2 linked regions of the Massilia sp. METH4 genome follow. The main gene of each other region encodes a partner of the protein of the gene in region 2 in a complex. Links are inferred from orthologs where the notes say so. Each region holds a gene or a part of one and is shown on either strand. Other genes may lie near its edges. The genes, in order: ssb and sbcB.

Evidence for each region.
Region 1: the proteins of sbcB (region 2) and ssb are in contact, whole or in part, in a crystal structure (PDB 3C94), measured with the Escherichia coli proteins. The link is inferred for Massilia sp. METH4 from one-to-one orthologs.

The regions. Positions count from the first base shown.
Region 1 is NZ_CP146614.1:1,482,838-1,497,474, forward strand. What follows is about bases 6,983-9,909. They hold ssb (single-stranded DNA-binding protein), read right to left. Parts: upstream 8,730-9,909; coding sequence 8,235-8,729; downstream 6,983-8,234. Other genes in these bases: V6Z91_RS06615 (tetratricopeptide repeat protein), read left to right, coding at 6,983-7,273; V6Z91_RS06620 (hypothetical protein), read right to left, coding at 7,408-7,851; uvrA (excinuclease ABC subunit UvrA), read left to right, coding at 9,117-9,909. Also shown: V6Z91_RS06595 (response regulator), read right to left, coding at 1-2,568; V6Z91_RS06600 (hypothetical protein), read left to right, coding at 2,691-3,089; GTP cyclohydrolase I FolE, read right to left, coding at 3,144-3,707; nudC (NAD(+) diphosphatase), read right to left, coding at 3,764-4,603; more of V6Z91_RS06615, read left to right, coding at 4,766-6,982; more of uvrA, read left to right, coding at 9,910-11,969; V6Z91_RS06635 (TetR/AcrR family transcriptional regulator), read right to left, coding at 12,287-12,901; V6Z91_RS06640 (ZIP family zinc transporter), read left to right, coding at 13,016-13,771; V6Z91_RS06645 (tetratricopeptide repeat protein), read right to left, coding at 13,793-14,332; V6Z91_RS06650 (ankyrin repeat domain-containing protein), read right to left, coding at 14,329-14,637. UniProt on the Escherichia coli protein: Plays an important role in DNA replication, recombination and repair. Binds to ssDNA and to an array of partner proteins to recruit them to their sites of action during DNA metabolism. Acts as a sliding platform that migrates on DNA via reptation.
Region 2 is NZ_CP146614.1:3,256,998-3,271,673, forward strand. The notes cover bases 7,784-10,749. They hold sbcB (exodeoxyribonuclease I), read right to left. Parts: upstream 10,007-10,749; coding sequence 8,561-10,006; downstream 7,784-8,560. Other genes in these bases: pyrF (orotidine-5'-phosphate decarboxylase), read left to right, coding at 7,784-8,425; V6Z91_RS14340 (DUF5610 domain-containing protein), read left to right, coding at 10,041-10,601. Also shown: V6Z91_RS14285 (ATP-binding protein), read right to left, coding at 1-328; V6Z91_RS14290 (dipeptidase), read left to right, coding at 470-1,978; V6Z91_RS14295 (TraB/GumN family protein), read left to right, coding at 2,324-3,199; V6Z91_RS14300 (hypothetical protein), read right to left, coding at 3,220-3,798; V6Z91_RS14305 (hypothetical protein), read left to right, coding at 3,946-4,296; V6Z91_RS14310 (VanZ family protein), read right to left, coding at 4,320-4,715; V6Z91_RS14315 (TPM domain-containing protein), read right to left, coding at 5,274-5,783; V6Z91_RS14320 (YgcG family protein), read right to left, coding at 5,783-6,826; V6Z91_RS14325 (LemA family protein), read right to left, coding at 6,848-7,450; more of pyrF, read left to right, coding at 7,607-7,783; V6Z91_RS14345 (diguanylate cyclase), read right to left, coding at 10,955-11,923; V6Z91_RS14350 (helical backbone metal receptor), read left to right, coding at 12,026-12,808; V6Z91_RS14355 (HPF/RaiA family ribosome-associated protein), read right to left, coding at 12,828-13,187; V6Z91_RS14360 (MFS transporter), read right to left, coding at 13,375-14,622. UniProt on the Escherichia coli protein: Degrades single-stranded DNA (ssDNA) in a highly processive manner.

The sequences.
Region 1 (14,637 bases), 1.8 Mb from region 2 along the record:
GTGCAATGCAGCCTCGCCGGCATCGGAGGCCGACACCACGTGCACCGGGATGTGGCGGGTGCGCGGATTGTCCTTCAAGAGTTGCAGCACCGAGAGGCCGGAACGGTCGGGCAGGCGGATATCCAGCAGGATCGCGGTGGGCTGGTATTGCTCGGCCATCTGCAAGCCTTCGTCCGCAGCGAAGGCCACGAGGCAGCGGTAATCCATCTCGTGGGCCAGGTCGTAGAGGATGCGGGCGAACGCCGGTTCGTCCTCGATCACCAGCACGGTGCGCTCGGGCGGCGCGGGCCGTTCGCGGTCGTCATCGAAGGGGCGCTGCACCGTTGCGGGTGCCGGCGCGGCGGCTGCGGGGGCGGCGGGCGGCGTGACCGGTACCGCCACGGGCGCCGGCGCGGGCGACAGCGAGGATTCGACGCGGTTCGGCGGTGCCGACCACTGCACCGGCAGGGTCAGGGTGAACGTGCTGCCCTGGCCCACGGTGCTGTGCAGCGTGATCGTGCCGCCCAGCAGGGTAGCCAGGTCGCGCGAGATCGAAAGGCCCAGGCCGGTACCGCCGTACTTGCGGCTGGTGGTGCCGTCGGCCTGCTGGAACGCGCCGAAGATCGCCGCGTGCTGGTCGGCGCGGATACCGATGCCCGTATCGGTAACGGCGAAGCATAGCTGGCCGTTCTGGCCCGGTTCCACGCGCAGCGTGACAGAGCCCTCGTCGGTGAACTTGAGCGCATTGGACAGCAGGTTCTTCAGGATCTGCTCCAGGCGCTGGCAATCCGTGTACACCGTGTCCGGCAAGCCCGGCGACATCACCAGCGAAAACTCCAGCCCTTTTTGCTTCGCCAGCGGTTCGAAGGTGCGGCGCAAGCCTTCCATCACCTGCTGCAGGCGCAGCTCTTCCGGATTCAATTCCAGCTTGCCCGCCTCGACCTTCGAGATGTCGAGAATGTCGTTGATCAGGTTCAGCAGGTCGTTGCCGGCCGAGTAGATCGTCTGCGCGAAGCGCACCTGTTCCTCGTTCAGGTTGCCCTGGGCATTGTCCGCCAGCAGCTTGGCCAGGATCAGGGAGCTGTTCAGCGGCGTGCGCAACTCGTGCGACATATTCGCCAGGAATTGCGACTTGTACTGGCTGGCGCGCTCCAGGTCGCGCGCCCGCTCCTCCAGCTGCTGCTGGACGTCGTTCAGCGCCGTGTTCTTCTGGTCCAGCACGATGGCCTGCTCGGCCAGCTGCTCGTTGGTCTGCTCCAGTTCCGCCTTCTGGTTTTCCAGACTGGCCTGCGATTCCTCCAGCACGCGCGACTGTTCTTCCAGTTCCTCGTTGGCGGTGCGCAGCTCTTCCTGCTGCACCTGCAATTCCTCGTTCAGCTGCTGCGTTTCGACCAGCAGTTCCTGCATGCGCTGGCGTGCGAGCGTGGCTTCGATGGCGGTGCCGATATTGTCGGCCACCAGGTTCAAGAATTCCGTTTCCTTCTCGCCCACCGGGTGCAGAAAGCCCAGCTCGATCACGCCATTCACGCGGCCGTCGCTCGTCACGGGCAACACCAGCACCTGCGTGGGCGAGGCGCTGCCCAGCGCCGAGGTCAGCTTCAGGTAATCGGGCGGCAGGTTTTCCAGGTGGATCAGGCGGCGCATCTGCGCGGCCTGGCCCACCACGCCTTCATCGGGCGCCAGCAGGCGGCCGCGCTCTTCGTCCTCGCCCGAGAAACCGAAGGCGGCGGTGCGGCGCAGCAGCCCGTCGGGCTCGCGCACGTACATGGCACCCACGACGACGTCGAGGTAGCGCGCCAGGAAGTGCAGCAGCGCCGTCGACAGGGCCGGCGTCGACATCTGGCCGATGCCCTGCTCCGCCATCTGGCTCTGCCCGGCGCGCATCCACGATTGCCGCTGCACGCGCTCGGCATGCACGGACTGCTCCTTCAGCGCCGCGTTATACGCATCCGACAGGCGCATCAGCTCCTTGCGGCCGAACCACGCCAGCCCGCCGCTAAGCAGGAGACTGATGGTGAGGAAGCCCACCACGGTGAAATACGTGATGCTCCTGGCATCGGCATTGCGGTCCATCCGCAACCGTTCCTCGGTGGCGATGAAGGACTGGAACAGCGAACGCAGTTCATCGAATTCGACCTTGCCCCGTTGCGCCCGCACCGTGGACAGGTAGTCGCCGCCCGTCCTGCGCAGGGTCATGATTTCCTGCGCCGCGCGCTCCCACTGCGCCTGCTGGGCGCGGATATTGCGCAGCCGGTCGATCTGTGTCGGATTGTCCGCGACCAGTTCGGTCAGCGTGTTCAATGCCGTATCGATCTTCGGGCGCGCCAGCTTGTACGGCGCCAGGAACGATTCCTCGCCCGTCAGCAGGTAGCCGCGCATGCCCGTTTCCATGTCCACCGCCAGCTTGCGCAATTCCTGGGCGTTGCCGATCACCCGCTCGGAGTGCTCGACGGCGGTCAGGGCATTGAGCAGATAGGCAAACACGGCAATGAAAACGGCGGCGCTGACGACACCCGCAGCCAGCGGCAGCGTGATGTTACGGAACAGGATACGGCGGAAACTCTGGTCGTCGATGCGAGAGTGAGGCATGGGCGCGAACTGGACAGGAAAAACACAAAGTTTATCCTAACTGCAACGAACCTACGCGGTTGGGCAATCGTGCGCGCATCGCTATAATCGGCCGGACGCCCCACCCGACAGGACCTTTTCCGATGCGCAAATTATTCTTGCTGACTCCGCTGTTGCTGGCGGGCTGCTACAACGATTCCGCCACATTCTATGCGGACAGCAGCCAGGAGCACACGCTCACCGTGCGGCGCCAGCAGGATTATTTCTGGAGCGAGCAAGGCCGCTTCGTGCTGATGGCCACGCGCCTGCCGGACTGCCAGCGGCGCATCGACCTGGCCGAACTGCCGCTGGAGGACACCACCGTGGAATTGTTCAGCGAAGGCGACAACCGCTGGGCGCTGCGCGCCGGCCAGCAGGTGTGGCACGTGGATACGCAAACGTGCTCGCTGGTGGACGAGGATGGGCCGGCCACGGGCACGAAGGTGGGCGATTTCCGGGCGGAGATCGATCAGATTACGTTTATCGAGGCGGGGGACCAATAAAGTTGCTCCAAAAATGGGGACAGACCCCATTTTCAGAGCAACATTTCTGCTGGATCAGTCCCGGGCCAGCGCCAGGAACTCGGTGCGCAGCGCCAGGTTCGGCTGCAATTCGCCCAGCATGGCGGACGTGATCGTTTCCTCGCCCGGCGTGCGGATGCCGCGGCTTTCCATGCACATGTGGCGGCATTTCACCACCACGCCGACGGCCTTCGGCTCCAGCACTTCCATCAGCGTATTGGCGATCTGCACCGTCATGCGTTCCTGCACCTGCAGGCGCTTGGCGAAGCAGTCGACCAAGCGGGTCAACTTCGACAGCCCGACGATCTTGCCGTTCGGCAGGTAGCCGACGGTGGCCTTGCCGAAGAACGGCGCCAGGTGGTGCTCGCAATGGCTGTACACGGGGATATTGCGCACCACGATCAGCTCGTTGTATTCCTCCGCGCCGTCTTCGAACGCCTTCAGCAGTTCGACGGGGTCCTGGTCATAGCCGGACGTCCAGTGCTTCCAGGCCTTGGCCACGCGGTGCGGGGTTTCCGCCAGTCCCGGACGGTCCGGGTCCTCGCCCAACGAGGCCAGGAAACGGCGCCAGTCGTGATCGGAAAATGATTCTTTAGACATGATGAATGCTGCTCAAATGAAAGGGTATCCGCCAGTATACAGAAAATAGTCACCTTTCACCGGGCAGGGCGTCCTGGGCGGTTGGCCGCCAGCAGGGCGCTGGCGATCGATACGCTATGCGGAATTTCCGGCCACTCGTCATCCGGCCCGAACCAGCGGGCATCCTCGATCTCGGTCGGGTCGACCCGGATCTCGCCGGACAGGTACTCGGCCGTGAACGCGATCATCAGCGAATTCGGGAAGGGCCAGGACTGGCTCTTGAAGTATTCGAGCTTGTGCACGCGCAGCCCCACTTCCTCGTACACCTCGCGGTGCACCGCCTCCTCGATCGATTCACCCGCCTCCAGGAAGCCGGCCAGCGCCGTATAGCGCCGCACCGGCGTGTTGGTGTGCAGGGCCAGCAGCACCTTTTCTTCCTTGCGGATCAGCACCATCATCGCCGGGCAGATCTGCGGATACGCGGTGAAGCCGCACGCGGCGCACTTGTAGGCGCGCTCGCCGGTGGCCCGGTGCATGGGCGCCGCGCATACGCCGCAATGGCGATGCGTGCGTGCCCATTCGGCGATCTGGCCCGCCCGGCCGGCAAGGCCGAGGAAGCCGTCGTCGACGATGCCGAACAGGCTACGCATGTTGTGCCATGCATAGTCCCCGCCGGGCAGCGCATCGTCGTCCACCCACGCGGCCTGGCAGTAACGTCCCTGCCAGATGCCGACCGGGTGCAACCGTTCGGGTGGTATGCCGAGCAGATCCCCGCTGGAAGGCAGCGCCAGCTCGGGCTGGTCGAAATCGGACCCGCGCAGCAACAGCTTGCCGCGGTGGAAGAGGAAAGTCAGCGGATCCCGCGGGTCGGCCGGCGGGTCGATGAGGGGCGTGAAGGCGGATGGCGTCTGGAGCATGGCGGTATCGTTTGCTTCGGGTACCTCATCTTACCCAGTTCGCGCCGCACGTGTTGGCGGGACGTCACAGTTGCCATAAGGCTAAAGAATCGCGCGCTGGCGCCATCTTCTCCAGAGTATGATTACCCTTCATTTACTGCCGACTCGAGAGACCTTCCACCGATGAACGTACCCGAGATCCCCGATGCATTGCTTCGCCAGGCCGAACGCGGCGTGCTGCCGCTTGCGGAATTGTTTGAGGGAGCGCAGCGGCTGATCGACGAAGGGGCGCCGCATGCGGCGATCCGGCTTTACGAAACGTGGCTGGAACATGCCCGCTCCCCGCTGGCTTATGCCGTGTGGTTCAACCTGGCCATCGCGTACAGCGGCGTGGGCGACGATGCGAGCGCCGAGCGCGGCTACATCAAGGCCATTTCCGAGAATCCCCGCTTCATCGAGGCGCGCCTGAACCTGGGCACGCTGTACGAGCTCCTGGGCCGCACGGACGATGCGCTGGCGACGTGGCGCGCGATCCTGACGGACGTGCCCGACCTCACCGCCCAGCCCAGGCTGCACGTGCAGGCCCTGAACAACCTGGGCCGCCTGCTGGAAATCGGCAAGTGCCTGCCGGAGGCGGAAGACTTCCTTGCCCGCAGCCTCGAACTGGATCCGGAGCAGCCGCGTGTCATCATGCATTGGGTGCACCTGCGCCAGAAGCTGTGCCGCTGGCCCGTGTACCAGCCTTTCGCTGGCGTCACGGCCGAAGCGCAGTGGCGCCATACGTCGGCGCTGGCGATGCTGGCCGCGTCGGCCGACCCGGCCGTGCAGCTGGCCGCCTCGCGCCGTTTCGTCGACGAGAAGGTCGACAGCGACGTGCCGCACCTGGCCGACCCGAACGGCTACCCGCACAAGCGCATGCGCATCGGCTACCTGTCTTCCGACCTGTGCTCGCACGCCGTGGCGATCCTCACCGCCGAATTGTACGAGCTGCACGACCGCTCGCGCGTGGAAGTCTATGCGTTCTCGTGGAGCCGCGAAGACAATTCATCGCTTCGAGCCCGGGTAGTGGGAGCAATGGACCACTATATCCGCATCGACCGCATGAGGGACGAGGAAGCGGCCCGCTGTATCCGCTCGCACGAGATCGACATCCTGGTCGACCTGCACGGCCTCACGATGGGCGCGCGCCCTGGAATCCTGTGCCGCCGGCCGGCGCCCGTACAGCTGACGTGGCTGGGCTTTCCCGGTCCCACGGCGATTCCGGGCATCGACTACGTGGTGGCGGACGCCTTCGTGCTGCCGCCCGAACTGGAAGCGCACTTCACCGAGAAGCCGCTGCGCATGCCGCATACGTTCCAGATCAACGACCGCCAGCGCGCCATCGGCGACACGTCGGACCGCGGCGCGCACGGCCTGCCGGAGGACCGCTTCGTCTTCTGCGCGTTCAACACCAACTTCAAGTTCACGCCGGAAGTGTTCGACGCGTGGATGCGCATCCTGCGTCGCGTGCCGGACAGCGTGCTGTGGATCGTGGCCGATGTCGATGCCACGCGGGGCAACCTGGTGCGCGAAGCCGAGGCACGCGGCATTGATGGCGCGCGCCTGCTGTTTGCGGCGCGCGTGCCACCGGCCGACTACCTGGCCCGCTTCCGCCTGGCCGACCTGTTCCTGGACACCAACCCGTTCAACGGCGGCACCACCGCCAGCGATGCCTTGTGGGCCGGCCTGCCCGTGCTCACCTGGGCCGGCCAGACCTTCTGCTCGCGCATGGCCGGCAGCCTGCTGCATGCGGTGGGCCTGCCGGAACTGGTCACGCATTCGCTGGCGGAATACGAGGAAATGGCGGTGGCGCTGGCCACCGACCGGGCACGGATGGCGGAGCTGCGTTCGCGCCTGGCCGTCAACCGCGACACCAGCCCGCTGTTCGACACGCCACGCTTCGTGCGCGACTACGAAGACTTGCTGGCCTCCGTGGTAAAACGCCCGGCCGGCGCGCCGCTGTCGGACGAGCCCGATCCGATCCGCGCCCACGCGGTGCCGGAACCGTCGCCAGGCCAGCTGAGCGTGCAGCAGAATGGCATGCTGAACTTGATGCGGCCCGGCATGCACAGCGTCGTCGAGGTGGGCGGCGCCACGCTGGCCCAGGCATGGCGGGCACGTGCGCCGAACTCGCATTTCACCACGATCACCGATCGGCCGGACGACGACGCGGCATTCTCGACCGGGATCATCGACGTGGAAGCGGAAGAGATGGACCAGGCCATGTGGAGCCAGGCGGCCCCGGCGCAATGCTGGCTGTTCCCGGAAACGCTGGAACGCCTGCGCGACCCATGGGCTTTCCTGCAACGCGTGCGGCACGAGGCACTGGGTGCCGTCGATATCGTGGCTTGCGTGAACAATGGCCAGAACTGGCTCGTGCAATCGCAGCTGGCCACGGGGAACCTGTTGTACCAGCCTGCCGGCGTGCCGGACCGCCGCAGCCTGCACCTGTTCACCCGCACTTCGCTGGCCGCGCTGCTGCGCGAATGCGGCTTCGAGATCGCGGAAATGACGGCGGTGAATGCGCACCAGCCGCCGCCGGCCGTGCTGGAAGCGATTCGGCAGCTGGCCGTTGCCACCGGGGGCGATCCGGCGCTGGCCGAGCAGGATGCGCTGGCTTATCAGTATCTGGTGCGGGCAGTGGCGGTCTAAGAACGCCTAACACCCACCCCATGGCCACGTTGCAGCGTCTCGCCGTACAGGCGTACTGTCTTCGACGCCGCGCCTTGCCCTGGGTGTTTTGTTAGGCGTTCTAAAGCGCTTGCCTGGCGGGCCGCCTTTGGGGCCTATGCGCCTGCGAAGGCGGCGACCTGCTCGATGGTCAGTGGTGCAAGCGGCGTGGAGCACGTTGCGCCGACGGCTTCCGTCTTGCGCCCTGCGTGACCTTTGCTTTCGATCGCGGCAATGTCGACCGCGCTAAGGGCGCCCAACTGCGCCATCGCCAATACGCTCACCTGGGCGGAATTCATGATGACGATCCTGTCAGCTGACAGCGCGCCGATCAGGCCGCCGCCCAGACCGGGCACTTGCGCGGTGGTCAACGCGGCCGGCTCGGCCGCCATGCCGGACTTCATCGCCTTGGCCGGCAGCGTAGCGGCCGCCTGCGTGCCGAGGGCCGCAGCCTGCGTCTTGGACAAGGCCGCCACTGCCGCAGTCGCGATGAAGCGGCCAACCTGCGAGCTCGACCAAACCATGTCCTGCGCGGTACTCAAACTGGTGTGATAAGTCATTGGATTCTCCGGGGCCTGCAAATGCCTGGCTGATACGAAGCGGGCAGCGTCATTACCACTTGGTACTTACGCTGCTGCTCGGCTCCACCAAGCCCTGTTTCAGTGCTTAACGGCAACAGATCCAAATGCTTTAGAGCGCCTAACGAAAACCGCAGGGCAAGGCGCGGCGTCGAAGACAGTACACCTGTACGGCGAGACGCTGCACCGCAGCCATGGGGGTTTTGTCAGGCGCTCTTAGGCATTGCAGCTTTCCCGGTACACAGCACCTGCGATGCCGAGCGCGGGTGAAAAAAAACGGAAGAGCTTTCCAGCTCTTCCGTTCGTTTGCTTCGGCACGGATGGGAATCCCTGCCTGCCCGGTGCCTGGTGCACCAGAGGCGCACTCAGAATGGAATATCGTCATCCATATCCGAGAAGTTCGGTGCCGGCTTCGGTGCCGGGCGCGGTGCCGGTGCGGCAGCCTGCGGGCGCGGAGCGGGACGGCTCGGCGGCGCGTCGTAGCCGCCCATGTCGTCGCCACCCATCGCATCGCCGCCCATGCCCTGGCGGCCGCCCAGCATCTGCATTTCCTGCGCGATGATGTCGGTGGCGTACTTCTCGATGCCGTCCTTGTCGGTGTACTTGCGGGTCTGCAGGCGGCCTTCGACGTAGACCGAGGAGCCCTTCTTCAGGTACTGGCCGACGATTTCCGCCAGGCGGCCGAAGAAGGAGATGCGGTGCCACTCGGTGGTTTCCTTCTGTTCGCCCGTGTTGCGGTCCTTGCTGCGGAAGGACGTGGCGACAGCAATGTTGGCGATGGCATCGCCGCTCGGCATGTAGCGGATCTCCGGATCGCGGCCCAGGTTGCCGACGATGATGACTTTATTGACAGATGCCATGTAGTACTCCTGCGTGAATATTTACCAAACGATCATTATAAGACAGGGCCTGTGGACAACATACCACGGGACAGATGAATTTTTTGCTGCAAGGCTGGGAGCTTTTCCGCGTGCGTCGCGCAGCGGAATGTGAATACTGGTATTATATACAGTATTTGCCAGCCATGGCTTGCCAGCGTGTGATTCGCATCAATTCGGCCCGGATTGGCCCGAGTCGGGCCCAATTCAGCCATCAGGACTTGAAACAGGGCTTGAAATCGAATCGAACGCCTGCATAGTGGACTGGTTGGTCTCCGGACGCCGCGCTGCATTGTCAAGTCTTCAAGCGGATGATCGTTCCAGGTGGGCCGTCCTGTCGTTTCTCGCATATTCAAGGCACATACATACATGGAAGAAATCCGCATTCGCGGCGCGCGCACCCATAACCTGAAGAACATCAACCTCGATCTGCCCCGCAACAAACTGATCGTGATCACCGGCCTGTCCGGTTCCGGCAAGTCGTCGCTGGCGTTCGACACGCTGTATGCGGAAGGCCAGCGCCGCTACGTCGAGTCGCTGTCGGCCTATGCGCGCCAGTTCCTGCAACTGATGGAAAAGCCGGACGTGGACATGATCGAAGGCCTGTCGCCGGCGATCTCGATCGAGCAGAAGGCCACGTCGCACAACCCGCGCTCCACCGTGGGCACCGTGACGGAGATCCACGACTACCTGCGCCTCCTGTACGCTCGCGTGGGCACGCCGTATTGCATCAATCACCCGGACCACGCGCTGTCGGCGCAGTCGGTGTCGCAGATGGTCGATGCCGTGCTGGCGATGCCGGAAGGGACGAAGCTGATGATCATGGCGCCCGTGGTGGCCAACCGCAAGGGCGAGCATGCCGACCTGTTCGAGCAGATGCAGGCCCAGGGCTTCGTGCGCTTCCGCATCCAGAGCGGCACGAACGATGCGAAGATCTATGAAGTGGACGACCTGCCGAAGCTGAAGAAGACGGAAAAGCACACGATCGACGTGGTGATCGACCGCGTGAAGGTGAACCCGGACATCAAGCAGCGCCTGGCCGAGAGCTTCGAGACCGCGCTGCGCATCGCCGACGGCCGCGCCATCGCCTATGACATGGATGCCGGCACCGAGCACGTGTACTCGAACAAGTTCGCCTGCACCAGCTGCGGCTATTCGCTGCAGGAACTGGAACCGCGCCTGTTCTCGTTCAATAACCCGATGGGTGCCTGCCCCGAGTGCGATGGCCTGGGCCATATCGAGTTCTTCGATCCGAAGCGGATCGTGGCCTTCCCGAACCTGTCGCTCGCTTCCGGCGCAGTGAAGGGCTGGGATCGCCGCAACCAGTTCTACTTCTCCATGCTGCAAAGCCTGGCGGACCATTACGGCTTCGACCTGGACACGCCGTTCGAGAAACTGCCGGTCAGCGCGCAGAACGCCGTGCTGCACGGCTCCGGCAAGAACGTGATTCCGTTCGCCTACGTGAACGAGCGCGGCCGTACCGTGATCAAGGAGCACACGTTCGAAGGCGTGGTGAACAACCTGGCACGCCGCTACCGCGAAACGGATTCGATGGCCGTCAAGGAAGAGCTGGCCAAGTTCATCAACGAGAAGAAGTGCCCGGCCTGCGAAGGCGCGCGCCTGCGCGTGGAAGCACGCCACGTGAAGGTGGGCACCGGCACGCAGGAAAGGGCGATCTACCAGATCGCCGAGAAGCCGCTGCGCGACACGCTGTCGTTCTTCGAGCAGCTGCAGCTTGCCGGCGCCAAGCGCGATATCGCCGACCGCATCGTCAAGGAAATCGTCTCGCGCCTCTCGTTCCTGAACAACGTGGGTCTCGACTACCTGTCGCTGGACCGTTCGGCCGACACGCTGTCCGGCGGCGAAGCCCAGCGTATCCGCCTGGCCTCGCAGATCGGTTCCGGCCTGACGGGCGTGATGTACGTGCTCGACGAACCGTCGATCGGCCTGCACCAGCGCGACAACGACCGGCTGATCGACACCCTGAAACACCTGCGCGACATCGGCAACAGCGTGCTGGTGGTGGAGCACGACGAGGATGCGATCCGCACCGCCGACTACATCGTGGACATGGGCCAAGGCGCCGGCGTGCATGGCGGCGACGTGATCGCGGCCGGCCCGCTGAAGGATATCCTGAAGAACAAGCAGTCGCTGACGGCGCAATACCTGAACGGCTCGCTGAAGATCGAGGTGCCGAAGAAGCGCACGGCGGCCGATCCGAAGAAACAGCTCGTCATCACGGGCGCGCGCGGCAACAACCTGAAGAACCAGACGCTGTCGGTGCCGGTCGGCTTGCTCACCTGCGTGACGGGCGTTTCCGGCTCCGGCAAGTCGACCCTGGTGAACGACACGCTGTACCCGGCGCTGTCGCGCCACCTGTACGGCTCGCAGACGGAACCGGCGGAGCACGATTCGATCAGCGGCCTGGAACACTTCGACAAGGTGATCTCCGTCGACCAGGCGCCGATCGGCCGCACGCCGCGCTCGAACCCGGCCACGTACACGGGCGTGTTCACGCCGATCCGCGACCTGTTCGCGACGGTGCCGACGGCGAAGGAACGGGGCTACAGCGCCGGCCGCTTCTCGTTCAACGTGAAGGGCGGCCGCTGCGAGGCCTGCCAGGGCGACGGCGTGCTGAAGGTGGAGATGCACTTCCTGCCGGACGTGTACGTGCCTTGCGACGTGTGCCACGGCAAGCGCTACAACCGGGAAACGCTCGAAGTGCACTACAAGGGCAAGAGCATCACCGAAGTGCTGGAGATGACGGTGGAAGACGCGCACGAGTTCTTCAAGCCCGTGCCGACGATCGCCCGCAAGTTGCAAACGCTGCTCGACGTGGGCCTGGGCTATATCAAGCTGGGGCAGAGCGCCACCACGCTCTCGGGCGGCGAGGCGCAGCGCGTGAAGCTGTCGCTGGAACTGTCCAAGCGCGATACCGGCCGCACGCTGTACATCCTCGACGAGCCGACGACGGGCCTGCACTTCCACGACATCGACCTGCTGCTGAAGGTGATCCACCGCCTGCGCGACCAGGGCAACACGCTCGTGATCATCGAGCACAACCTGGACGTGATCAAGACGGCCGACTGGATTGTCGACCTGGGCCCCGAGGGCGGCGCCGGCGGCGGCCGCATCATCGCCACCGGCACGCCGGAGGAAGTGGCGAAGAACCCGGAAAGCGTGACGGGCAAGTACCTGGTGCCGCTGCTGAAGAAGAAGTAAGCGGCCCCACGGTCCACCAAGCCGGCTCTCCGAGCCGGCTTTTTTATTGCCTGAAAAATGGGGTACGTCCCCATTTTTCAGGCAACATCCATGAGCTGGCACCGAAACATGCCGTCTCAATAAAAGGTGAAATCTTCGTTGCACCTCGGGATGCCCTGCACGGCATCGGCCACGACATACCACACCAGCCCGGCGACGGGCAGCACCAGCAACCACAGAGCGGCCATCACAGCCTCCTAGTCCAGTTCCATTTCGCACAGGTGTGCGAAAGTGCGTCAAAAATAAACGGGCAAGGCCCGTCCCCATCATGCAGCGCCCTACTCCACTTCGTTGAAGCTCTTGTACGTTGAGATCAGCCGGTTGAACGCCCGGCCCATGCGCTTCGGTGCCGTATCGTCGCGCAGGAAGCGCACGTCGTGCATCACGCCGATGATCAGGCTGTAGATCTCGAACACCAGCTGTTCGGGATCGGTATCGGGCCGCAGGTGCCCCATTTCCATCGCTTGCAGCACGGTCTTGCGCAGCGAGGCACGCCAGCGCATCACGCCAGCTTCCAGCCGGTCGCGCAGCGGGCCGTCCAGGTCGTCGAATTCGAAGGCCCCCGCCGTGTACAGGCAGGCGCCGCGCAACGCCTCGTTGCTGCCCTTCCTGAGCCACAGGTTCACCTGCATGACCAGCCGCGGCAGCCCTTTCGGCGCCGCCATGGACGGCATGAACACCTCCTCGGCGAAGCCGCGGTCGTATTCATCGAGCACCGCGCCCTGCAGCGCTTCCAGCGAGCCGACCCGCGAGAACACGCCGCTCTTGCTGATGCCGGTGCGCTTGGCGAGCTCGCCCAGCGACAGCTTGCCGATGCCATCCGAGGCAGCCATCTCCATGGCCGCGGCGAGAATGGTGGCGTAGGTGGTTTCGCTCTTGGCCGTGATATTCATGGCCGTACTTTAGCACACGTGTGCGAAACTTCCAGGTATTTTTATTGCCCAGCCAGCCGGACGCCATGGCAAGGCGAATGCGCCGACAATCGCCTGGTACGAAAAAGGAGGTATATGGACGGTATCGCGTTGTGGGCCCAGGCGGGCTTCTGGGGATTCGTGGCCGGCGCGGCGCTGCTGCTGGGTGCCGCCGTCGGCTACTGGGTGGCGGTGCCGCAGCGGGTGATCGCCGGGATCATGGCGTTCGGCAGCGGCGTGCTGATCTCGGCGCTGTCGTTCGACTTGATGGATGAAGCATTCCGCCAGGGTGGCTTCAATGCCACGGCGATCGGCTTCCTCGGCGGCGCCGTCGTCTACACGGCGGCCAACCGCCTGCTCGCCGCGCATGGCGCCAGGCACCGCAAGCGCTCGTCGGGCCGGCAGTCCACCGAAGGCAGCGGGACGGCGCTCGCGCTCGGCGCGCTGATGGACGGGATACCGGAATCGATCGTCATCGGACTGTCGCTGCTCAAGGGCGGCGCGGTGAGCACGGTGGCCGTGGCGGCGGTGTTCCTGTCGAATATCCCGGAGGGCTTGTCGAGCGCCGCCGGCATGAAGCGTGCCGGCCGCTCGGTGCAATACATCTTCGCCATCTGGGGCGGCATCGCCCTGGCCTCCAGCGCGGCGGCGCTGGTGGGCTACTCGGTGTTCCAGCGCTTTTCGGCCGAAGTGGTGGCGGCCACGACGGCGGTTGCCGCCGGTGCCATCCTTGCCATGCTGGTCGACACGATGATCCCCGAAGCGTTCGAGGAAACGCATGACTACGCGGGGCTGATCACGGTGGGCGGCTTCCTGGCCGCCTTCGCGCTCTCCAAGCTGGGCGGCGCTTGATCGTCGGCCTTGTGGCAGTTCTTACTTCACGTAGCGGGCGATACACTCGCGGCCGCGCAGCTCCGCGGCGGCGAGCTGCTCGACATTGATCGCGTCCAGCAACTTGGCGAGCGACTTGCGGGCATCGTCCGCCACCAGTTCATCGGTCTCATCGCGCTCATTGCGGGGCGCCGCGGCGCACCGATACCACGCGTAAGCCGCGACCGGATCGCGCGCGACACCTTCGCCGTCCGCGAACGCGTCACCAAGGTGCCACTGTGCTTCAGAATGGCCGAGTTCCGCAGCCTTGCGCCATAACCCGACCGCACGCGTGGCGTCCTTCGCGCCGCCCCAGCCGCGATACAGCAGGAAGCCGAGATTGTTGTGCGCGTGGATGTCGTCCTGCAGCGCGGCCTTTTCCCAGTGCGTTCGCGCTGCCGCGTAATCCTGTGCGCGGTAGGCGTCGACACCCTGGTTGTATTCGGTTGATGGTTCGGCGAGTGCCTCGCGGCCGGACGCCAGGGACAGCATGAATGCCATCAGCAGCGCCAGGCCGTCCACCTGAAAAATCCCGAGGCTCATCGTTCGGCCCGCAGCGACTCCAGCAGCGCCGCCGTATCGGCCGCGCCCATCTTCTGCGCGGCGTCCAGTGCCGAGACACCGGCGGCATCGACGCCGAACGGATCGGCGCCGCGCTCGATCAGCAGGCGTGCAATGTCGACACGGTTGAACATGGCGGCGAACATCAGCGCCGTCTTGCCGTCGCGGCCGCGGCTGTCGGCCTGGGCGCCGTGGTCGAGCAGCAGCGTGGCGATCGCCAGGTCGCCCTTGAATGCCGCGCCCATCAGCGGACTCTGGCCGGCATCGTTCTGCAACTCCGGATCGGC
Region 2 (14,676 bases):
CGTCGTACAGCACGATTTCCGTGATCGGCAGGATCGCGTGCACATTGGTGGCCTGGCGGTGGAATTCGGCCAGTTCGGCATCGTCGATATCGTCGGTCACGGACAGCGCCGACAGCGCGGTGATGACGGTATCGAAATCGCGGTCGACGACCGAGACCATCGAGCGCGCCGTCGCCATCGCTTCGCCCAGCAGGCTGGCGCGCTCCACGCGGTAATGGTCATAGATCAGGAACGCCGAAACGATCGCGGCGGGCAGCACGCAACTGAGGACCAGCAGCGCCAACCGGAACCGTATCGTGGGCAGGCGCGGGTGGACGTGGGGAGGCAACGGGCTTGTCTGCACGAAACGGCGGCGTGTACACTGGGTTAATAGTTGTACAAAGGTACCATAGCTTGAGCCTGATGACAGCAGGCAATTCGCCGTGCACGGCTGCCTGTTGCGCCCAACAACCACACACCTATCCCGCCCATGCTGAAGAAAGCGCTCATCTCCCTGCTGCCCCTGATGTTCACCCATGCGGTGCAAGCCGCGCCGAGCCAGGCCGCCATCGCGGCCGCGGACCATGCCCGCACCGCCTATCACGACAGGGTCATCGACAGCCTGGCGAAGATGGTCCGCTTCAACACGGTGGCGCAGGAGGGCGTGCCGTGCGAACGCAATGCGCAGCACATCGCCTTCAAGGCCTTCCTGCGCGAGGAGGCGGACCGCCTGGGCTTCGACTTCGACGATGCCGGCTGCGTGGTCGTCATCGGCCTCGGCGCCGGGAAGGAGAGGGTGGGCATCGTCACGCATGGCGACGTGCAGCCCGTCGATCCATCGAAGTGGAAGCAGTCGCCGTTCACGCTGGACCGCACCAGCGAACCTGGCCTGTTGCTGGGCCGCGGCACCGAGGACGACAAGGGCCCGATCGCCACCGCGCTGTATGCGATGAAGGCGATCAGCGACCGCAAGCTGCCGCTGGGCAAGCCCATCGAGCTGTATGTGTACATGGCCGAGGAGTCGGACTGGGGGCCGCTGGAGACTTACCTGAAGACCCACACGCCGCCCCAGGTGAACATCACGCTGGACGCCGAGTACCCGGTGGTGACGGCGGAGAAGGGCTGGGGACTGGTCGCCGTGACGATCCCGGATCTGCCGGCCGCGCCTCCTTCCGCGCCTCCTGCCGATCCTGTGCTGGCATCGTTCACGGGCGGCTTCTTCAACAGCCAGATTCCCGAAGATGCCGTGGCCGTCATCGATGGCGCAACGCCGGAGCTGGAGCGGCGCATCCGCGCCCGTGCGGCGGCGCAGAAGGGCATGCGCTACGAATTCACGCGCAACGGTGCGCAATGGAAGATCACGGCAAAGGGCGTGTCGGCCCATTCCTCGAAGCCGGAAGACGGCGTCAACGCCATCGCCATGCTGGCCGATGCGCTGGCCGTGCAGCCGTGGCAGGGCACGACGGCGGGCGCGATGGTGTCGTTCCTGAACGATCTCGTGGGAACAAGCCTGTACGGCGAAAAATTCGGCGACGTGGCCTACCGCGACCCCTTCATGGGGCCGATGACGGTGGCGCCCGTGGTGCTGAAGGCCGATGCCGGCGGCCTGCAGCTGAACCTCAATCTGCGCCGCCCGCGCGGCAAGACGGGCACCGAGCTGGAGCGCCAGTTCCGCACCGCCTTCGATGCATGGAAAGCCACGCGCGTACCCGCCGCCACGTTGAAGGCGCAGATCGGCGAGCCGTGGCTGCGCGAAGATGCCCCGCAGGTGCCGGTACTGCTCGACGTGTTCGCGCACTACACGGGAGCCCGCGACCCGAAGCCCGTATCGATCGGCGGCGGCACGAATTCGCGCCTGTTCCCCAACGCCGTCAGTTTCGGCCCAGGCATGCCGGGTACGGTGTACACCGGCCATTCGGAGCACGAATTCATCAGCGAAAAACAGCTGTCATTGAACCTGCAGATGTATACCGCGGTGCTGGTCGAATTGGCAAAATAATTGGCGATATAACCAGGAGCACAATGCCGGCCGGGCTGGCATTTGAATAAAGTTATTGAATGTTTCATCAGTGGCCGGATTGGAAACACATTGTTGTTTCGATCCGGCTTTTTTCTTCGCGCGCTACAAATAAATTTCCTCCCGGCGCAAATTCATTTACCATAAGCAATAGAGCCGCTGTCACGCGGCCGCCAGCCAGTGCCCGGCTGACTCCAGGGCATTACCGTTCATTTGTTATCGGATCATGCCGGCCTTTATTCAAAAGGCGGGTCGGGGATTTGCATGCTGCGTCGACTGACTTTCATTGTTTCCTTATTCATCTCCTGGTCCGTCAATAGTATGGAAATGAGCGTACCCAACGCGGTGGCCGCCGCGGAGCCGATCGAGCTGAAACCGGCCCCCCGCCGCGGCGCGCTGTACCGCGTGAGCCACGATGGCAAGACGAGCTATCTGTTCGGCACGATCCACGTCGGCAAGCAGGGCTTCTTCCCGCTCGAGCCGGAGGTGACGCAGGCGCTGTCGCATGCCAGCTCGCTCGTGCTGGAACTCGATACCCGTGCGTATGAGCCGTTCCAGCGTGCGCTGGCGAAGTACGGCACCTACCCGCAGGGCGAATCGATCACGCGCCACCTGTCGCCGCACGCCCTCGCCAGGCTCGAGGTGGCGCTCGCCAGGGCGGGCATTCCGCTGCGCAATGTCGAGGGTTACCGGCCGTGGCTAGTGGCGAACATCCTGGTCGGCAGCGAGATCGAAAGGCATGGCTACCACCGCAGCAACGGGGTGGAAGGCTTCCTGCTTTCGGCCGCCGTGCAGCAGAAGAAGCGCGTGCGCGAACTGGAAACGGCCGATTACCAGCTCAGCCTGTTCGCCTCGCTGGACGATGTACAGCAGGAGCAATACCTGCTCGAAAACCTCGACGACCTGGAAAACGGCAAGGCATTGCAGAAATCGGCCGGCCTGATCGACGCGTGGAGCACGGCGGACGCGGCGCGCATCGCCGCGCTGGCCCGCGAGCTGACCACGGGCGACACGGTATCGGCCACGTTCATGGACCGCACGCTGCTGCGCCAGCGTAACCCGCAGATGACCGCCCATATCGAAGCGATCATGCGCAGCGACGAGGTAGCCTTCGTCGGCATCGGCCTGCTGCACCTGGTGGGCGAGGACAGCATTCCCGAACTGCTGCGCCGCCGCGGCTACGACGTCCAGCAGATGTACTGACAGGCCGGGCGCGCCAGCGCTTACTGCCGTGAAATGCTGCCCATGCCGTTCTCGATGCGGTAGCTGACGCGGTCTCCCACCTTGTAGTCCGGTGTCGCCTGCACCACCACGCTTTGCATGGCACCGTCGTCGGTGCGCAGCGTCACGCGGTAGGCGCGGTCCGTGCCGACACCGGGCACGCTGCCGCCGGCGGCTGCCGCGCCCGGCGCGCCACTGACGCCGATCTCCGTATCGCGCCGGGCAACCGGTTCGATCGCCTGCACGACGCCCTGCCAGCTCGGCATGGCGGCGCCCGCCAGGCTGCGTTCCATCGCCATGCTCTCCGCCCTGCCGGGAGTGCTCCCCATCGCGCTGCTGCCCGCCGTGCCCGGCCCGACGGCGCCGCTGTTCGCCATGCCGGCGCTCTCTCTGCGTTCCTGCACGTAGTCGTTATAGCCGCTGGCGGTCGTGCCGGCGCTGCCGGACAGGCCCGAGCTGTCCGCACCGGCAAGCGTGTCCTGGTTACCGGTGCCGGCGCAGCCGGCGAGTACCGCACAGGTGGCCAGCGCCAGGGGCACTGTCCCTACCATCCTGCCGCAGCCGATGCTGATGTGTCTCATGATCTTCTCCCCGGGCTCCATGCCCGTGCCGCTGCAACGCCTCTGCGCGCGGTGCGTTGACACTGGCAAGACCGGCCTTGATGCAAATCAAATCGCCCGGTCGGATGCAGCTTGATAATTAGGTATTAGACAACTATAAGGGGCGATATGCGCAGGCATCGAACGGAAGCGGTCATCGCAAACATGGTCGACGCCGCCTATGGCGGGCAGCGCGGCCCCGGCGGGCGGCGCAAGCGTTACGTGATGCGGCAGGCGCTGTATGCGCTGGTAAGGCTGGCGAAGGTGGAGCAGTTGCTGGACATGCGGCTCGACGCCGAGCGGGCCACGGGCGGCCTGGTGGGCGCGGGACAGCGGCGGCACACGAAGGCGCTGTTACGCAAGATCACCATGGACGTGCAGGCCGAAGGCCACCGGCTCGAACGCGATTGGGTAGCCGCCAGGGCCGAGGGCGAAGATTTGCCTTGCCCCGATATGGAAAACGATTGCGGCAAGAATTGATGGGCCGGATGGGGCGCTCGACGTTACGTCGACACCCTGCGGTTCGTCCACAGTGCCCACAGCATGGTGGAAGTGACGATGGCGGCGCTGCAGTCGACCAGCCAGTCGCCCACCGCGCCATGCCGATAGGGCAGGAAACTCTGCACGAGCTCATCGATCGCGCCCATCGCGGCGATCGTCAGCACGGCCTTGGGCGCGCGCTGGGCCGGCGTGCCGGTGCTGCCCGTGAAGACCAGGAAGGCCAGTACCGCGTAGGCACAGGAATGCAGCACGATGCCAGAAGCGACTTCGGCGGCGTCGGCGCGTGCGCCAGGGATCGAGCCGATGATGACGATCAGGGCAAACAGGGTCATGGCGCCCCAGTAGCGCAGGCGCGGCCAGGTCGGAGTGAGCAGCAGGAGGTGGAGGAGTTTCAGCACAGAAGCACAGCGCAGTTGGCAAAACCGTAACGATAGCACGGAAAAAAAGAGCCCGCCGTCGCGGCGGGCTCAAACCCTGTCCGGGCCAAGAGACGATGAATCAACGATGAAATGCAAGCGTTGGAACCGGGATCGCCGCCCGGCTGTCACCGATCGGGCAATGATCGGGCAATGATCGGGCAATGAACGGAACCGGCCGGAAAAGCCGGGAAACACAAACCGCAGGCGACCCCGGAAAAGAATTCGAAGCGGTGTGCCGGAGCACACCAGACCTGCCACCACGCATATCGGTTGCATGTGTGTCAGATGGGTTCGAGTATAAGGAATCAATGTGACGCCGCCATGACAGCGCGCAAATCTTGCGCATTCATGTGGCCGCCATGGAGATAAAAAAAAGCCCGCTGTTTGGCGGGCTTTAAACTATTATCTTGGAGGAGAATAGTGGAGACAGGTGTAATGATGCTGCATCGCCACATATAAGTCCAATTTTGAATTCCGATAATAGATATGCGTCTTTCTGATATCTCGTCTGTTTGACATCCGCGTAAGCGCGGCACATCAGAGAATCACAGCCTCGTTCGGCAGCTGGTTCGGGCGCGAACCGTCGGAAGGGAAGTGTTTCTGCAGCAGGTCGGCAAGCTGGTTCAGCGCCGCGATCGTGCCCTCGTGGAAGTCGCCCCGCTTGTAGGCGTCCGTCATCGTCCGGCAGACGGCTTGCCATTCCGCTTCGCCGATACGGCGGCCCACATTGCGGTCGGCCACGATGTCCACGGCGTGGTCCGCCAAATTCACATAAATCAGTACGCCGCAATTTTCTTCCGTGTCCCACACACCGTAGTCGACGAACAGGGCGCGCGCGCGTTCCCGGTTCGTGATGCCATCGAGTGCCGCGCCGAACGGCAGCGATGGTTCGACGACCAGCCGCACTTCCGCCCTGTGGCGGCGTTCACCGTCGGCGATCGCCGCGGCGATGGCTTCCAGCGTCGGTTGCGGGAAACAGCGCCGGCCCGTGCCGGAACCCGTCATCAGGTGGCGCCAGGCGCGGCGCCAGCGTGCAATCGCAGTCATCACCAGTCTCCCGAGGCGCCGCCGCCATCGAACGTGCCGCCGCCCCCGCCGCCGAAGCCGCCGAAGCCGCCGCCACCGAAGCCGCCGCCACCGAACCCGCCGCCGTGGCGGTGGGCATTGCCCAGCGCGCTGCCGAGCGCGCTGCCGATCAGCACGCCCGCCGCATCCGAGCCCCAGCCCGAGCGGTGCAGGGACCGGCGCCGGCCGCGGCCGCGGAACATTGGCAGCAGCACGAACAGGCCGAACAGGATCGCCGGCCAGAACCAGCCGCCGCCGCTGTCGGCCTGCGCCTGGCGCGGTGCCGGCTGGGCTTCGGGGGCGGGGAAGTGTTCCTTGTCCAGCAAGGTGGCGATGGCGGACACGCCCGCGCTCAGGCCGCCGTAGTAATCGTTGTTGCGGAAGTGGGGCGCGATCACATCCTGCAGCACGCGCTTCGATTGCGCATCGGTCAGCACACCCTGCACCCCGCGACCCGCCTCGATGCGCAGCCGGCGCAGCGAAGAGGGATTGTCCTTCGCCACCAGTACGAGCACGCCGTCGTCCACGCCCTTGCGGCCCAGCTTCCATGCGTCGGTGACGCGGATGCTGTATTGCTCGATCGGTTCCGGCGCCGTGCTGTTGACGGTGAGGATGGCGATCTGGCTGCCCGTGCGGGTTTCATGATCGGCCAGCACCGATTCCAGCGCGGCGCGCTGCTGGGGCGTGAGCAGATTGGCCTGGTCGGTCACGCGCGCCTTCAGCTCGGGCACCGGAACGAACGGGGATGGCTGTGCTTCCTGGGCACGGGCTGCCTCGACGAAGAGCAACGAGACGAAGAGGAGCAGCACCAGCAGGGCGTAGCGCACCAGCCAGTGTTCGAGCCACTTCTTCGAGGGGCGCGGTACGAGGCGGCCCAGGCCGCGCCGGTGACCGCGCACGTCGCGCACGTCGCGCTCGTTCGTCACTTCGGCCGTGCCCAGCCATTTGCCTTCGGAAGGATGCTCGCGCGTGCGCCGCCGGGGTGCGGCGGGCGGTGCGGCATCGTCCTGCGGACCCAGCGGCATGGCGGTTCTCATCTCCCGGTGTTATTTCTTGCCGCCGAAATCGACGGTCGGCGCGGTCGAGATCGCTTTCTCGTTTTCCACCGTGAAGCTCGGCTTGACTTCATAGCCGAACATCATCGCCGTCAGGTTGGTGGGGAAGCGCCGCGCGAGCACATTGTAGTCCTGCACGGAGGCGATGTAGCGCTGCCTTGCCACCGTGATGCGGTTTTCCGTGCCCTCCAGCTGTGATTGCAGGTCGCGGAAGCTGGTATCGGCCTTCAGGTCCGGGTAGCGCTCGGACACGGCCATCAGCCGCGACAGCGCGGAGGACAGCTCGCCCTGCGCCTGCTGGAACTTCTGGAACGCGGCGGGATTGTTCAACACTTCGGGGGTGACCTGGATGCTGGTGGCGCGGGCACGGGCCGCCGTGACTGCTTCCAGCGTCTCGCGTTCATGCGATGCATAGCCCTTCACCGTGTTGACGAGGTTTGGAATGAGGTCGGCGCGGCGCTGGTACTGGTTCACTACTTCGCCCCAGGCCGCCTTGGTTGCCTCGTCCTTGCTCTGGAATTCGTTGTAGCCGCAGCCGGACAGCGTGACGGCCAGCAGGCCCATGGCAATCCAGCGTACCAAGTTGTTGCGCATGCTTTCTCCTTGTAATGACATGTCCCGATGTTGATGGCACTATAACCCCTGGGGCCAGCCGCTTTCGTACGGTACAGCACATAGCCGATCGGAAGTGGCCGCCCGTTCGGTCCCCTTTATAATGACGGGTTAGCAAATTTCAATAAAGGGGCCGCCGTGAATTTCATCAACAAACTGAACGCCGCCTGGGCCGCCAACGACTCGCTGCTGTGCGTGGGCCTGGACCCGGACATGGAGCGCCTGCCGGCGCAATTCCGCGGCAGCCCGGACGGCATCTACCGCTTTTGCACGGAAATCATCGACGCGACGGCCGACCTGGCGTGCGCATTCAAGCCGCAGATCGCCTACTTCGCCGCGCTGGGCGCGGAAGGCCAGCTCGAGCGCATCGGCGCCTACCTGCGCGACAAATACCCGCACATCCCGCTGATCCTCGATTCGAAGCGGGGCGATATCGGCGCCACCGCGAAGCAGTATGCCCGCGAAGCCTACGACCGCTATGGCGCGGACGCGGTCACCGTCAGCCCGTACATGGGGGCCGATTCCGTCGAGCCATACATGGAATGGCGCGACCGCGGCGTGATCGTGCTGTGCCGCACATCGAACCCTGGCGGTTCCGACCTGCAATTCCTGGAAGTGAACGGCAAGCCGCTGTACCAGCACGTGGCGCAGTTGGTGGCCGACAAGTGGAACGACAACGGCCAGTGCGCGCTGGTGGTCGGCGCCACGTTCCCGGAAGAGATTCGTGCCGTGCGCGCGATCGTGGGCGAGATGCCGCTGCTGATTCCCGGCATCGGTGCCCAGGGCGGCGACGTCGAAGCGACGGTGCGGGCGGGCCGGACTGACGCAGGCACGGGGATGATGATCAATTCCTCGCGCGCGATCCTGTACGCCGCGCCTCAGGCTGGCGAGGATTTCGCGCAGGCGGCACGGCGGGTGGCGGAGGAGACGCGTCACGCGATCAACGCGTATCGTTGAGCCAACATCCGAAAAAATGGGGACAGACCCCATTTTTCGAGCAACATTGCCTGGAAAATGGGGTCTGTCCCCATTTTCGGGGCACGAGTCGTGCCGACTTCGGCAGGGGACATCAAGCAGACGACGCTGACTACTCTAGTATGCCTGCGGCACGATCATCTCGGCATACTCGTACAGCTCGCCCAGGATCCGTTCGGCGCGCTCGTCGGCCGATTGGGCCAGGTGGTCGATTTCGCCGAACAGCTGGTCGACGCTGCGGGCGCCGCCGGCGCCTTCCAGCAGCCGCGCGGCGCGGTGCTGTTCCCAGTGCTCGTGTTCCTGTTCCGACAGCGTGTCCGGGAAGTTGCGGGCGCGGTAGCGGAACAGCAGTTCTGCCAGCCGGTCGTCCTGGAAATGCGGCGACATCGCCGCCAGCTTGCGCGGCGGTTCGCGCCGCAGCGCGTCCAGCGTGCGCCGGTCTTCCTTGCCGATGAAGCCGCCGTACAGGTCCTCGTCCACATCGGCCGGCTCGGCCGGGGGACGGTGGAACACCTGTTCCCAGATCGCCGACAGGTCTGGGCCGTCGGCCGCGTATTGCGCGTGCATGAGGGCCAGTTCCAGGTCCATGCCCCAGCGCTGCGCCATCTCCGTGCTCAGCGTCTTGAGGTTGCCCACCAGCATGGGCGACTTGTTCAGGTGCACGCTCTTGATCGGCAGGCGGCTCACGCCCTCGGGCAAGTCTTCCGCGCGGCTGAACAGGCGGGTGCGGATCGTTTCCGCGTCGAGCGTGAACAGTTCGCGCGGGTCGTGGGTGCAATCCCAGACCAGCACCTCGTTCTTGTTCGTCGGGTGCGCGCCGAGCGGCCAGACCACGGCCAGGCAGCCGCGTTCCGCGGGAAACATTCCGGAGACGTGCAGGAACGGCTTGCGCAGCTCGCGCGCCAGGTGCAGGCCCATCTCGTCCGCCACGCGGCCCTTGTCGCGCAAGGCCAGGCAAAAGTCCCACAGCCGCGGTTGCTTCTGGCGAATCAGCCGCGCCAGCGCGATCGTGGCGCGCACGTCGGACAGCGCGTCGTGGGCCGCATCGTGGCTCAAATTGTTGACTGATGTCAATAATTCAAGTTTGAAGCTGGTCTTGCCGTTATCGCCTGTAGGCCATTCGATGCCGTCGGGCCGCAGGGCGTGGCACATGCGCACCACGTCCAGCAAGTCCCAGCGGCCGCAGCCGTTTTGCCATTCGCGCGCATACGGGTCGATCAGGTTGCGCCAGAACAGGAAGCGCGTGACTTCGTCGTCGAAGCGGATCGTGTTGTAGCCCACGCCGATCGTGCCGGGCTCGGCGAAGAGTTCGAGGATCGTGGCGGCGAACTGGTGCTCGGGCACGCCTTCGCGCAAGGCTTGCTGCGGCGTGATGCCGGTGATCAGGCAGGCCTGCGGGTCGGGCAGGTAATCGTCCGCCGGCTTGCAGAACAGCATGACCGGTTCGCCGATCTCGTTCAGGTCGGCATCGGTGCGAATGGCGGCAAATTGCGCAGGGCGATCGCGGCGTGGCACGGCGCCGAACGTTTCGTAGTCGTGCCAGAGAAAAGTATGGTTGCTCATGGGGTGTTCAGTCGTGTCATAACCGGAGATTATCGTGGCAAATAGCGTTTCCCTCAATTCAAAGGCCATCTCCACCGATTCGAAGGTGGCCAACCAGGGCGAGGTCACCGCCGCCCGCGCGAAGATGCAGCTGAACGTGTCGATCATGGAGGCATCGGCCTCGATTTCGATCGGTGTCGGCAGCAATCCACAGGCGCTGCTGTACAAGTCGGCGATCACCAGCATCAATGAGGCATTGCGGGCGGAACTGGGCGAGAACGCCGTGCAGAACGCGGCGCGGATGGATAACTCGCCGCAGGCGACGGCCGACCGCATCGTGTCGCTCGCCACCGGCTTTTATGACGCGTTCAAGCGCCAGAATCCTCAGATGGAAGACAATTCGGCCTTGCAAAAGTTCATCGATGCCGTGAAGGGCGGCGTGGAACAGGGCTTCAAGGAAGCCCGCGATATCCTGAAGGGCTTGAACGTGCTGGGCGGGGATGTGGCGGCCAATGTCGACAAGACATACGCACTGGTGATGAAAGGCTTCGACGATTTCGCCAGCCGCGCAGCGCAGCCGAAGGAAGAGCTGAAAGAAGAGCCCGAGGCGGCCTAGGGAAGCACTGATTTATTGCTGGTGGATGAGATTGGTCCTGAAAAATGAGTCCAGCAAGACGCAAAAGACTCGTCATACCGGGGTATGGCGGGCCTTTTGTGCCGCAGCTGGGCACGTTTTTCGGGGCCAAGATCGCCGCCATGAATAAATCAGTGCTTCCCTAGTGTGGTGAGCCAGAAATTCGTTGATTATAAGTTTGACGAAATCGTCTCAAGAGCCGAGGCACTGCGTCGGCGCTGGAAATGCATGGTAAGGCCGGGGCCTTACCATGCATTTTCAACGCAGTATTGGGGCGATTCTCGTCGGATTTATTCAACGAATTTTTGACTCACCACGCTAGGGCCCTGGGGCCGTCAATCCGTCAGCAGCGGCACCGCGACGGCCACGCGGTCGCGCCCGGCCGCTTTCGCTTCGTACAGCGCCGCGTCGGCATTGGCGATCAGTGCGTGATCGTCCTGCCCGCCGGCCAGGCTCGCCACCCCGAACGATGCAGTGATGTGCGGCAGCGGCAAGCGCATGTCCTCGAACACGACCGCTTCGCGCATCCGCTCGCACAGCCGTTCGGCCACGCCGGCCGCCACGGCACCGGTCGTATCGGGCAGGATCACCATCAATTCCTCGCCCCCGTAGCGCACGGCGAAATCGGTGGGCCGCAGGGCCCCGGCCAGTATCCCCGCCGCCACGCGCAGCGCTCCGTCGCCTTGCAGGTGGCCGTGGCTGTCGTTGAACTGCTTGAAGTGGTCGATGTCCAGCATGATCAGCGACAACGGGGCCCGCGTCACCTGCGCGGTCGAGACCAGGCGCGGCAGCACGTCGTTCAGCCAGGCGCGGTTGTACAAGCCCGTCAAGCCATCGTTCAGGGATAGCTGGCGGTAGAATTCGCCCAGCTTCTGCCGCCGGCGCAGTTGCATGTTGGCGGCGCGGATACGGAAGGACAGCAGGCGCAGCAGGTTGCGCGCCACGCCATTGGATTCCTCGATCAGGCGCCACGCCAGGTCGGCATCGACCAGCAGCAGCTCGCTTTCCTCCAGCGCGGTAAGGCCGGAAAGGTCCGCTTCACCGTCGAGCACGGATTGTTCGCCGGCGCTTTCGCCGGGCAGGATCTTCGTGGTGGCCCCTTCGCCGGTGGCATCGGCCAGCGCGCCGCGCAGCACGATCACGAGTCGCGGGCAGGCCGGATCGGATACCACCTCGCCGGCCGCCGCGAGCATCACCGGGCAGCCGGCCAGCAGGGCGGCGGCGCTGGCGGTATCGGCATCGCGGAACAGTTGCAGGCTGGCGATGTCGTGGGCGGAGGCGGCAAAGGTGCTCAGTAGTTTCACGGCGGGGTTTTCCAGAAGTCATGCCATGATAGCGCATGAACGGCGGCGCCCAACGGCGGAATTATTTCGATACGTTACTTTTACTTTCTTTTGCAACAGCTCATGCCCCTGATCGACGCCCTCGGCCGGGAACACCGGCCTTTCCCGCATGCCCGCATCGTTTCGCTCGTGCCGTCGATCACCGAGCTGCTGTGCACGCTTGGATTGGCGCCGCAGCTCGTCGGGCGCACCGGCTTCTGCATCCATCCCAAGGAAGTGCTGCGCGAGATGGCGAAGGTCGGCGGCACGAAGGATGTCAATCTGGACAAGATCCGGGCGCTGGCCCCCACGCACGTGGTCGTCAACATCGACGAGAACGAGAAGCCGACCGTCGATAGTCTGGCCGGATTCGTGCCGCACGTGATCGTCACGCACCCGCTGCGCCCCGAGGACAACCTGGACCTGGCGCGCTTGCTGGGCGGCGTGTTCTGCGCGGACGAGCCGGCGCGCCGCTGGTGCGACGCGTTCGCCGCCGAACTGGCGGCGCTGCGCGCAATGCCGAAGGGCCCGCCGCAGCGCGTGCTCTACTGCATCTGGCAAGACCCGTGGATGACCGTGTCGCGCGAGACGTATATCGCGGCGATGCTGGCCGAGATCGGCTGGAGCGTGCCGGCCCTGGGGCCGGCGCGCTATCCCCGCTTCGACTGGAACGCCGCGCTGGTGGCGGACATCGACCAGGTGCTGCTGTCCACCGAACCCTACCGGTTCACGGAAGCGCATGCCGATGCACTGGAAAAGCAGCTCGGCAAGCCGGTGCAACTGGTGGATGGGGAAATGATGTCGTGGTACGGCAGCCGGGCGCTGGCCGGGCTGTCGTACCTGCGGACACTCGCCGCGGCCGGCTGACGGCGGCGCTTATTTGTCCTTACTCGTCCGGCTGCACCAGGTCGGCGACAGGCGTGTTGTGCTTGACGTCGCTGCGCTTGCCGATAGCGGTGTCGAGTGCGCGCACGAGCTTGCTGGACGCGCCGGAAATCGCCTGGCGCAGGTCGGACGCCTGGTCCGTGACGGCGATCGGCGGAATGCCGGCCACGCGCGCTTCCATCATGCAGCGCTTGTCGTTGGGGCCGGATTTGTGGCTGCTGTTGTTGTCGCCCAGGTGGACCTCCACGCGGGTGACCTGCTCGCCGAAGCGTTCGAGTGCCGAGCGCACCACGCCTTCCACGTGGTCGTCCAGGCTGGCGTCGTGGGTGATGGCCTTGTCGGTATTGACTTGAACTTGCATCGCTACTCCTCCTTTGTGTGTGGGCCGATGTTACGCGGTACTGTGCGCTTCGGTTGTTAAGTGCAGCACATTGCCGGGTTTTCAAGCCCGTTTTCCAGCTTTCCGACGAACTAGGCAGGAGGAACTATGGCTGAGCCCGTGTCCCCTTGGTGCCAGGCACCAATGGGACACGGGCTCAGCCGTGGGGTTACTTCGCCTGTTCGGCCAATTCCTTCTCGTGGTGCGGGAAGCGGTCCATCCTGGCGAGCACGGGGAACAGCTTGATCCAGGCGGCGGTGACGGCGAGGGTGGCGGCGCCGCCGAAGACGACGGCGCGCGACAGGCCCATCCACCCGGCCGTCACGCCCGATTCGAATTCGCCCAGCTCGTTGGAGGCGCCGATGAAGACGGAGTTGACGGCGCTGACGCGGCCGCGGATCGCGTCCGGCGTCTCGTATTGCACGAGCAGGTGGCGCACGTAGACGCTGATCATGTCGCCGGCGCCCATCAGCAGCAGGCAGGCGAGGGCGATGGCGAAGCTCGTCGTGGCGCCCAGTATGACGGTGCCCACGCCGAACACGGCCACGCCGCCGAACATCCAGGCGCCCACCCGGCGCGTGATCGGAAAGAAGGCCAGGGCGATCGAGCACAGGGCGGCGCCGGCGCCCGGGGCCGTGCGCAGCAGGCCCAGGCCGGTCGGGCCCACGTGCAGCACGTCGTGGGCCAGCGCCGGCAGCAGGGCGGTGGCGCCGCCGAACAGCACGGCGAACAGGTCCAGCGAGATGGCACCCAGCACGATGGGGCGCGACATCACGAAGCGCAAGCCTTCCAGCACGCTGTGCCAGGTGGCCGGTTCGCGATTGGTCGCCTGCGGCGGCGCCTTGACCGACGCCATCAGCACCACGGCCACGAGCAGCAACCCGGCCGCGATCGCGTAGACGGCGATCGGGCCGTAGAGGTACAGCAGGCCGCCCAGCGTGGGGCCGAGGATCACGGCCACGTGGAAACTGGAGGAAGAGAGCGCTACCGCCTTGCTGAAATCCTGCTGGGGCACCAGGTTGACGAGCATCGCCTGCGTGGCAGGTCCCATGAAGGCACGCGCGCTGCCGAACAGCGTGAGCACGGCGAAGATGGGCCAGACCGCCGTCATGCCGCTGGAAGCGAAGGCGAGCAGCAGCGCGCCGACCAGCAATTGCGTGGCGAGGCAGGCGGTGACGATATTGCGGCGGTTGTAGCGGTCCGCCACGTGCCCAGCCGGCAGGATCAGCAGCAGGAAGGGCGCGAATTGCGCGAGCCCGATCATGCCCAGGTAGAACAGGTTGTGGGTCATCGAATACACCTGCCAGCCCACGGCGACATTCTGCATCTGCACGGCAAGCGTGCCGAGGATGCGGGCGGCAAGGTAGAACGAGAAATTGCGGTGGCGCAGGACGGCGAAGCCGTTGGATGTGGACATGCGGGCGATATGGAAGGGTCGCGATCGCCGCCCGCCGGGCGGGCCGGCGGGACC